DNA from 3 places in the Kitasatospora sp. NPDC088861 genome. Region 1 is predicted to be linked to each of the others. Evidence: riboswitches for the same ligand, from Rfam matches in the RefSeq annotation. Region 1 holds a riboswitch; each other region holds the start of a gene.
The links. Region 1 has a riboswitch for thiamine pyrophosphate ahead of thiO (glycine oxidase ThiO). Riboswitches for the same ligand answer to the same signal wherever they lie in the genome.
Positions count from the first base shown of each region.

Region 1 (3,266 bases):
GCGCTCGATCAGCCGGCGGCCCTGGGTGAGGTCGCGCGGCCGGTCGACGGCCAGCAGCGCGCTCGGCACCCCGTCGCGCAGCCAGAGCGCCGTCCAGGAGGCGTCCTGCGGGCCGCCGCGCCACAGCAGTTCGTCGCCCTCGGCGTGCCGCCCGGCGTACTGGACCATCCGCCCGAACTGCTCCGACCAGAAGTACGGCACCGGGTCGTACGGCGGCGCGTCCGCGCCGAGGACGGCGGCCGCCACGGCCTCGCCGGACTGCAACGCGTGGTCCCAGTGCTGGACGGCCAGCCGGGCGCCGGAGCGGGCGGACGGGTAGCTGACGCAGTCCCCGGCCGCGAAGACGCCGGGCAGGCCGGTGCGCAGCCGCCCGTCCACCAGGACGGCGCCGGTGCCGTCCAGCTCGACGCCGGAACCGGCCAGCCAGCCCGTCGCGGGCCGGGCGCCGACGCCGACCACGACCTCGTCGGCGGGCAGGTGCGAGCCGTCCGCCAGCAGCACCGCGCCCTCCTCGACGGCGGCCACGCCGACCCCGCAGCGCAGGTCGACACCGGCCTCGGCGTACCAGGCGGCCATCGCCGAACCGACCTCGGCCGGCAGCGCGCCGGGGACGGGCGCCGGGCCCGCCTCGACCACCGTCACCTCGCAGCCGGCCGCGCGGGCGGCGGTGGACACCTCGGCGCCGATCCAGCCCGCGCCGACCAGCACCAGCCGCAGGCCGGGCCGCAGCAGGGCACGCAGCGCCAGCGCGTCGTCCAGGGTGTGCAGCAGGTGCGCGCGCTCGGCGCCGGGCAGGGCGCGCGGGGTGGCGCCGGTGGCGATCACCAGGGCGTCGTACGGGAGGTCGCCGGCGTCGGTGTGCAGCACTCCGGGGGCGAGGCCGGTCGCGCGGCGGCCGGTGAGCAGTTCGATGCCCAGGTGCGGGTAGTCGATGTCCAGGGTGGTGGCGTCGGCCTTGCCGAGCAGCACGTCCTTGGAGAGCGGCGGCCGGTCGTACGGCGCGTGCGGCTCCTCCCCGACCAGCGTGATCCGCCCCCGCCAGCCGCCCTGCCGCAGCTTCAGGGCGCACTGCGCCCCGGCCAGCCCGGCCCCGACGACGACCACCTGATCCGTTCCGTTCAGCTCTGCCACGCCCGTCACTGTACTCAGCGCCCTGCCGGGGCCACCGGCCCGTCCACCCCGCGTACGGGCCTTCGGCCGGGCCCGCCCCCGGCGTTATGGTGGGGGCACCATCACGGGAGCCCGGCGTACCGGGCTGAGAGGCGGGCTGGCACGGCCCGCGACCGTCCGAACCTGATCCGGGTCATTCCGGCGAAGGGAGAAGAGCAGCCTTGTCACGCTTGCCCGAGGAAACCCACGCCGACGTGTTGGTGATCGGCGGGGGCGTCATCGGCCTCGCCGTCGCCTGGCGCGCCGCGCAGCGCGGGCTGGGGAACATCGTCGTGGTCGACCCCTCCCCCGGCGGCGGGGCGGCCGGGGTCGCGGCCGGGATGCTCGCCCCGGTCACCGAGCTGCAGTACGGCGAGGAGCCGCTGCTGCGCCTCGGCATGGCCTCCAACCAGCGGTACGGGGACTTCGCCGCCGAGCTCACCGAGGCGAGCGGCGGCCTGGACACCGGGTACCGCCGGTGCGGCACGATCGCCGTCGCGCTGGACTCCGACGACCGCGAGGAACTGCGCGAGCTGCACGCCTTCCACCAGCGGCTCGGCCTGGACTCGGCCTGGCTGACCGGCCGGGAGGCCCGCAGGCTGGAGCCGATGCTCGCCCCCGGCGTGCGCGGCGGCCTGCACGTCGCGGACGACCACCAGGTGGATCCCCGCCGGCTGCTGACCGCCCTGGTGGCCGCCTGCGAGCTCGCCGGGGTCGTGCTCCACCGGGCCGAGGCCGTCGGGCTGCTGGTCGAGGACGGCCGCGCGGTCGGCGCCCGGCTCGGCACCGGCGAGACACCGAGGGCCGACCAGGTGGTGCTCGCGGCCGGCCCGCACAGCCACCGGCTGCCCGGGCTGCCGGAGGGCGTGCTGCCGGCCGTCCGCCCGGTGAAGGGGCAGATCCTGCGGCTGCGGATCCCCGAGGCGTACCGGCCGTTCCTGTCCCGCAACGTCCGCGCGGTGGTGCGCGGACAGCACCTGTACCTGGTGCCCCGGGAGAACGGCGAGCTGGTGATCGGCGCGACCACCGAGGAGCAGGGCTACGACACCACGGTCACCGCCGGCGGGGTGTACGAACTGCTGCGCGACGCCCACGAGTTGGTGCCGGGCATCACCGAACTCCCGCTGCTGGAGACCTCGGCCGGGCTGCGTCCCGGTTCGCCGGACAACGCCCCGCTGCTGGGCCCGACCGCGCTGCCCGGGCTGGTCGCCGCCACCGGCCACTACCGCAACGGCGTGCTGCTCACCCCGGTGACCGCCGACCTGCTCGCCGAGTACCTGGCGACCGGCGAACTCCCCGAGCTTGCAAAGCCGTTCACGCCCACCCGGTTCTCCCCCGACCGCTCCACCACGAAGGCCTCCGCATGACCGAGATCGCACCACCCCAGACCACACCACCCCAGACCACACCGGCCGAGATCGGGCTGACCGTCAACGGCGAGCCCCGCCGGGTGTCCGCCACGACCACCCTCGCGGAGGTGGTGGCCACCCTCAGCGCCGCCCACAGCGGCGTCGCCGCCGCCCTCAACGAGGCCGTGGTGCCGCGCAGTTCGTGGCCGGCCACGGAACTGTCGGCGGGCGACCGGATCGAGATCCTCACCGCCGTCCAGGGAGGCTGACATGGCTGACGACCTGCTGACCATCGCCGGGGAGTCCTTCGGCTCCCGGCTGATCATGGGCACCGGCGGCGCACCCAGCCTGGAGATCCTGGAACGGGCGCTGCTGGCCTCCGGCACCGAGCTGACCACCGTGGCGATGCGCCGGGTCGACGCCGGCACCCAGGGCTCCGTCCTGGACGTGCTGACCCGCAACGGCATCCGGGTGCTGCCCAACACGGCGGGCTGCTTCACCGCCGGGGAGGCCGTGCTGACCGCCCGGCTGGCCCGCGAGGCGCTCGGCACCGACTGGGTGAAGCTGGAGGTGATCGCCGACGAGCGGACCCTCCTGCCGGACCCGATCGAGCTGCTGGACGCCGCCGAGACCCTGGTCGACGACGGCTTCACGGTGCTGCCGTACACCAACGACGACCCGGTGCTGGCACGCAAGCTGGAGGACGTCGGCTGCGCGGCGATCATGCCGCTGGGCTCGCCGATCGGCTCCGGCCTGGGCATCCGCAAC
Region 1 covers NZ_JBIVJF010000003.1:483,713-486,978, reverse strand. The annotation lists gene ACIP37_RS08930 (FAD-dependent oxidoreductase) at 1-1,140, opposite strand, end outside; TPP riboswitch at 1,225-1,337, shown strand; gene thiO (glycine oxidase ThiO) at 1,341-2,516, shown strand; gene thiS (sulfur carrier protein ThiS) at 2,513-2,767, shown strand; gene ACIP37_RS08915 (thiazole synthase) at 2,769-3,266, shown strand, end outside.

Region 2 (3,266 bases), on a different contig from region 1:
CCAGGTGATCAGCGGTCGCGCCGAACTGACCGTCGGCGCCGAGACCGCCACGGTCGGGCGCGGCACCGTCGTCTACGTCCCGGCCGGCACCCCGCACCGCTTCCACCACGTCACCGAGGAGCTGCGGGTCCTGGTGGTGTTCTCCCCGCCCGAGGGCTGACCGCCCGCGGACCGACCGTCTAGGGTCCTGGGCATGAGCAAGAGCCTGACGGAAGAACTCTGGGCGGCCATCGAGCCGGTGTACGCCGAGATCCTCGCCCACCCCTTCATCGGTGGCCTCACCGACGGCACCCTGCCGCGTGCGGCCTTCCGCCACTTCGTCGTCCAGGACTCGCACTACCTGCGCGACTACGCCCGCGCGCTCGCCGTCTGCGCCGCCAAGGCGCCCGGCGAGGAGGACGTGCGGGCCTTCGCCGACGACGCGGTCGGCGCGCTGGCCGCGGAACAGGGCATGCACGCCGAGTTCCTGACCGCCTTCGGCGGCAGCGCCGAGCAGGCCGCCGCCGAACCGGTGCTGCCCACCACCCGGGCCTACACCAGCTACCTGCTGGCCACCGTCTACGGCGGCTCCTTCGCCGAGGCCGTCGGCGCGGTGCTGCCCTGCTACTGGATCTACGCCCGGGTCGGCGAGGCGCTGCTCGCCCAGGGCTCCCCCGACCCGCTGTACGCCAAGTGGATCGCCACCTACGGCGACGAGGCGTTCCAGTCCGTCGTCCGCCGGGTGCTGGCGCTCACCGACCGCCTCGGCGAGGAGATCTCCCCGGCCGAACGGCGCCGGGTCGTCGAGCACTTCACGACCACCTCGCGCTACGAGTGGATGTTCTGGGACGCCGCCTGGCGCGGCGAGCGCTGGCCGGTCTGACCGCTGGTCGCAGGGGGTGCGGGGCCCTTGCCGGGGGTCGTCCCCGAGGTCCGCACCCGGGTCTCCCCGGGGCCCCGGGTCGGGGTGATCTAGGGGTTCTCTCCGGGCCGACGGGCCTCGTTCCGGCACTCGTGTCCCCGTACGATCGAAGTACCGAAAGCAAGCGGGATGCGGCACCGGACGGCAGCCGACCCCACGGGGAGAGAAGGAACGGTCATGGCTGAGCTCTGGAAGTCGCTGCCCTCCTGGGTGCGGAACATCGTCATCCCGGTGCTGGTCCTGGTGCTGCTCTGGAACATCGTGGGATTCGTCTTCGGTGTCGTCGGCGCCCTGCTGAGCATCATGATCAAGGTGCTGGTCGTCGCCGGCATCGCCGCCGCCGTGGTGGTCCTGGTGAAGAAGGCCGCCAAGGGCTGAGCAACCGCCCGAGGCCCGGCCCCCGTCCAGGGGGCCGGGCCTTCGGCGTTCCTGGCGCGGGGTCCGGCCGGCCGGAGGCGTGCTGGACCTGCGGCGATCGGCTCGCTACGGTGTTGGGCGTCATGTGCAGGCAACACCGCCTGCCGACGCGGGAGCTCGGAGCACCGGGCTGAGAGGGCGCTGACCGGGACGTCGACGGACGGACCGACGGCTGCGTCGACCGCAGGAACCTGACCGGGTAATGCCGGCGTAGGGAGTATGAGGTCAGATGACCACGTTCGAAGCACAGCCGCAGCCTGCCCGCAGCACCGGGAACAGCGGCACCGAGGCCGGCAGCACCGAGGCCGCCACCGCCACCGCCACCGCCACCGCCACGGCCACCGTCACCGCCACCGTCACCAGCGCCGGCACCGGCTACCCCACCCCGGCCTGGCGCAAGGCCTACCGCGAAGGGTCCCGGCCCGACCTGCGGGTCCCGTACCGCGAGGTGCAGCTCACCAACGGCAGGACCGTCCCGCTGTACGACACCTCCGGCCCGTACACCGACCAGGCCTACGAACCCGACGTGCGGCGCGGCCTGCCCGCCCTGCGCGACGCCTGGATCCGCCAGCGCGGCGACGTCGAGGAGTACGACGGCCGCGAGGCGCGCCCCGAGGACGACGGGATCAAGCACACCTCGCCGCGCGGCGGAAACCTGCGCAACCTGGACGCCGTCTTCCCGGGCCGCCCGCGTCGCCCGCTGCGCGGCCGCGGCGGTGCCGCCGTCACCCAACTCGCCTACGCCAAGCGGGGCGTGGTCACCCCCGAGATGGAGTTCGTGGCGCTGCGCGAGGGCCTCGCCCCCGAGTACGTGCGGGCCGAGGTGGCCCGCGGCCGGGCCGTCATCCCGGTCAACGTGAACCACCCCGAGGTGGAGCCGGCGATCATCGGCACCAACTTCCTGGTGAAGATCAACGCCAACATCGGCAACTCCGCCGTCACCTCCTCGATCGAGGAGGAGGTGGAGAAGATGACCTGGGCCACCCGTTGGGGCGCCGACACCGTCATGGACCTCTCCACCGGCCGCAACATCCACACCACCCGCGAGTGGATCCTGCGCAACTCCCCCGTGCCGATCGGCACCGTGCCGCTCTACCAGGCCCTGGAGAAGGTCGACGGCAAGGCCGAGGACCTGAGCTGGGAGGTGTACCGGGACACCGTCGTCGAGCAGTGCGAGCAGGGCGTCGACTACATGACCGTCCACGCCGGCGTCCTGCTCCGGTACGTCCCGCTGACCGCCCGCCGCAAGACCGGCATCGTCTCGCGCGGCGGCTCGATCATGGCCGCCTGGTGCCTGGCGCACCACCAGGAGAACTTCCTCTACACCAACTTCGAGGAGCTCTGCGACATCCTCGCGCGCTACGACGTCACCTTCTCGCTCGGCGACGGCCTGCGCCCCGGCTCCATCGCGGACGCCAACGACGAGGCGCAGTTCGCCGAACTGCAGACCCTCGGCGAACTCGGCCGGATCGCCCGCGAGCGCGACGTCCAGGTGATGATCGAGGGCCCGGGCCACGTCCCGATGCACAAGATCAAGGAGAACATGGATCTCCAGAAGGAGATCTGTGACGAGGCGCCGTTCTACACCCTCGGCCCGCTCACCACCGACGTCGCCCCCGGCTACGACCACATCACCTCGGGCATCGGCGCCGCGATGATCGCCTGGTGGGGCACCGCGATGCTCTGCTACGTCACGCCCAAGGAGCACCTGGGCCTGCCCAACCGCGACGACGTCAAGACCGGCGTGATCACCTACAAGATCGCCGCCCACGCCGCCGACCTCGCCAAGGGCCACCCCGGCGCCCAGGACTGGGACGACGCCCTCTCCGACGCCCGCTTCGAGTTCCGCTGGGAGGACCAGTTCAACCTGGCCCTCGACCCGGAGACCGCCCGCTCCTTCCACGACGAGACCCTCCCCGCCGAACCCGCCAAGACGGCCCACTTCTGC
Region 2 covers NZ_JBIVJF010000001.1:689,826-693,091, forward strand. The annotation lists gene ACIP37_RS02980 (cupin domain-containing protein) at 1-160, shown strand, start outside; gene tenA (thiaminase II) at 194-862, shown strand; gene ACIP37_RS02990 (DUF5326 family protein) at 1,079-1,279, shown strand; TPP riboswitch at 1,418-1,552, shown strand; gene thiC (phosphomethylpyrimidine synthase ThiC) at 1,548-3,266, shown strand, end outside.
Region 2: it holds a riboswitch for thiamine pyrophosphate, as region 1 does, so the genes downstream of both, thiC (phosphomethylpyrimidine synthase ThiC) here and thiO (glycine oxidase ThiO) in region 1, are expected to answer to the same signal.

Region 3 (3,266 bases), on a different contig from region 1:
CCCCACGATAGGCGGCGGAAGTGACGCGCAGGCGAAGACGGCCCCAATCTGCGGGGCCGTCTTCGGTGTCGGTCGGTCAGCTCGGCGCCGTCCTGCGGGTCAGCGGGGTGAGCGCCCAGGTGACCAGCGCGGGCACCAGGAAGGCGAACAGCGAGGCGGACGTCCACTCCTGCGGGGTGAAGTGCAGGGCGTCCTGGGCGGAGGTCCAGAAGTCCGTCCACCAGCCGGCCACCGCGGTCGGCGCGATGAACTGGTAGACCGCGAAGCCCAGCACCCAGGGCAGCAGCATCAGGCGGCGCGAGGGCGCGTCGGCGGAGAGGTTCCAGCCGTACCGGCCGGCGCCGAAGAAGTAGTCCACCGCCAGCACCGCCAGCAGCGGCACGAAGACCGAGCCGATCAGACCGAGGAAGTTGGTGTAGGTGTCGGTGAACTTGTCGATCTGCAGTGCCAGCACGGTGATCAGCAGGCCGATCCCGCCGGTCAGCACCCGGCGGTCCACCTTCGGCAGCAGGTTCTGCACCGACATCGCGGTCGAGTACACGTTGGCGAAGGACTGGTCCGTCTCGCGCAGCACCAGCACCAGCAGGAACAGCCAGCCGGCCCAGACGCCGAGGAAGGAGTCGAAGATCCTGTTCGGGTCGCCGTCGGACTGCAGCAGGGCCATCAGGCCGAGCACGTAGCACCAGACCTGGGCGATCGTGTAGCCGGAGAAGCTGCCCCAGAACGCCGAGCGTGCGGTGCGCGAGTGCCGGGTGTAGTCGGCGGCCAGCGGGACGAAGGAGATCGACACCGCGATCATCGCGTCGGTGGCGCCCAGGAAGCCGTGCCAGTTGCCGGCGCCCGGGTCGGGCACCCCCTGGCGGCCCAGCTGGACGGTGAAGTACACCATCGCGACGGCGACCGCACCGGCCACGAAGCGGCGCAGCACCGCGATCGAGCCCAGCGGCCAGATGGTCAGCGCGGTGGTCAGCGCGCCCGCCAGGAGCACGAACAGCCAGCGGTAGCCGTCGGTGTGGGCGACGGTCTGCGCGCCCGCCGCGATCGTCAGCAGCTCGAACACGCCCCAGCCGACGCACTGGACGATGTTCAGCACCGTCGGGACATACGACAGCCGGGTGCCGAACAGCCCGCGCAGGTTCGCCATCGCGGGCGCGCCGGTACGGGCTCCGATCAGCGCGGCCACGCCGAGCATCGCGGTGCCGACCACGGTGCCGGCCACGATCGCGGTCACCGCGGCGGCCAGCGACAGCTCGCTGCCCTTGGCGCCGAGCACGGTCGCGGCGGTGGAGAAGCCGATCAGGCTGACGCCCAGGTTCATCCAGAGCGCGAAGTGGTCCCGGAAGCGCAGCGTGCGCGGCGGCTCGGTGTCCAGCACGAGCGGCGCCTCGGCACGCTCCGGGCGCTCCAGGACGGCGGTCGCCGTGCCGGTGGGGCCCGCGTGACCGCTGTCACCGCCGTGAGCGGTCGGGGACGGTTCGGGGAAACCCTTGGACGCGGGCGCGTCCGAAGAAGAGGATGGCGAAGCAGGCGACATGGCCGATACTCCCTACGCCGGCATTACCCGGACAGGTTCCGGCGGTCTGCGCCCCCTCGACGGTCCGCCCACGATCCCGTGGCGTACGGTCGACCAGCGCACTCTCAGCCTGGATGGTCCAAGCTCCCGCGTGTCAGTTGTGAGCGACAGGCTAACCGGCCCGGGGGTGAACGCCAAGGCCACGGGGTGTGCGGCCCGCATCGCGGGACGCCCGGCGGAGGTGGGGGAGCCTCCGGTCGTCGGCCTGGTCTTCGGTTCGGCCGTCGACTTGCTCGTCGGCTCGGTCATCGCTCGGTCGTCGCTCGGTCGTCGGCGTAGGACAGCCTGGTCGGCGGCCCGGCTGTCGGCTGCGGCTAAGGATTCTTATGAGTTATTCAGAGGGGTCCTTACGGCAAACGAATCGGCAGTACGAAAAACTATGGTCCTTGGTTCTGTCAGCTATGGAGGTCGTTCGTGAGCACCGAGCGCGAGGTTGGGCCCACCGGGCCGCAGGGGGAGCAGCCCTCGGGCGGCCAGGCGGCGGCTGTTCCCGCTTCCGACGGCCACGCCTCGGGCGGGCACCAGCCGACACTGGCCTTCGGCCGGGTCCCCGAGCCCGGGGCCGCTCCGGCCGCCGAGGCCGCACCGGCTGAGGCCGCGCCGACGGAGGGCGTTGCGGCCGATGGTGTTCCGGCCGAGGGCGGGTACCAGCCCACCGTGGCCTTCACCAAGGTCCCCGCGCCGGAGGCGCCCCCGCAGACCCCGGCCGCGCCGGTCGTCGACGCACCGGCCGCCCCGGTCGACGCCGCCACCGGCTACATCGACGCGCCGCCGCCGGTCCTGCCGCCCGCCCCGCCGGTCCCGGCCGCGCCGGCGGCACCCGCCGCACCCGTCGCCGAGAGCCCGGCCCTGCCGCCGGGTGCCAACCCGTACGCCACCCCGGCCCACGGCGTCCCCGCCGCCGGCCCGCACGACCCGTACGGCACCCCGGCCGCCCCCGGCGCGCCCGCCGCGCACCCCGCGCCCGGCCACCACCCGTTCGGCGCCGGCCAGCCGCTCGGCGGCTGGGGTGCCTCCCACGACGCCGGCGGCGGCGCGGGCTACCCGGGTGGCCCGGCCGGACCGCTCGGCTACCCGGCCGACTACCCCGGCGGCCCCGGCGGCCCGCGCAAGAAGCGCGGCGGCCTGGTCGCCCTGATCGCCGCCGTCGCGCTGGTCGCCGGCGTGGCCGGCGGTGCGCTCGGCGTGACCGTCGCGGACCGCAACGACAGCACCAGCAGCGCCGACGACCACCGCAGCACCACCGTCCAGGCCAGCAACACCCAGAAGAACGAGCCCGCTCCCGGCTCGATCGCCGGCATCGCGCAGAAGGCGCTGCCCAGCGTCGTCACCATCAAGGCGCAGGGCAACGGCGAGTCCGGCACCGGCACCGGCTTCGTCTTCGACACCGAGGGCCACATCCTCACCAACAACCACGTGGTCGCGCCGACCCTCAACGGCGGCAAACTGACCGTCAAGTTCGCCGACGGCACGTCCTACAACGCGTCCGTGCTGGGCCACGCCGAGGGCTACGACGTCGCCGTGGTCAAGATCGAAAACCCGCCGAAGAGCAAGCTGGCCCCGCTTCCGCTGGCCGACTCCGACAAGGTCAACGTCGGTGACGCCACCGTCGCGATCGGTGCGCCGTACGGCCTGGAGTCCACCGTCACCAGCGGCATCGTCAGCGCCAAGGACCGCCCGGTCGCCTCCGGCG
Region 3 covers NZ_JBIVJF010000001.1:442,721-445,986, reverse strand. The annotation lists gene ACIP37_RS01925 (cytosine permease) at 77-1,534, opposite strand; TPP riboswitch at 1,527-1,674, opposite strand; gene ACIP37_RS01920 (S1C family serine protease) at 1,988-3,266, shown strand, end outside.
Region 3: it holds a riboswitch for thiamine pyrophosphate, as region 1 does, so the genes downstream of both, ACIP37_RS01925 (cytosine permease) here and thiO (glycine oxidase ThiO) in region 1, are expected to answer to the same signal.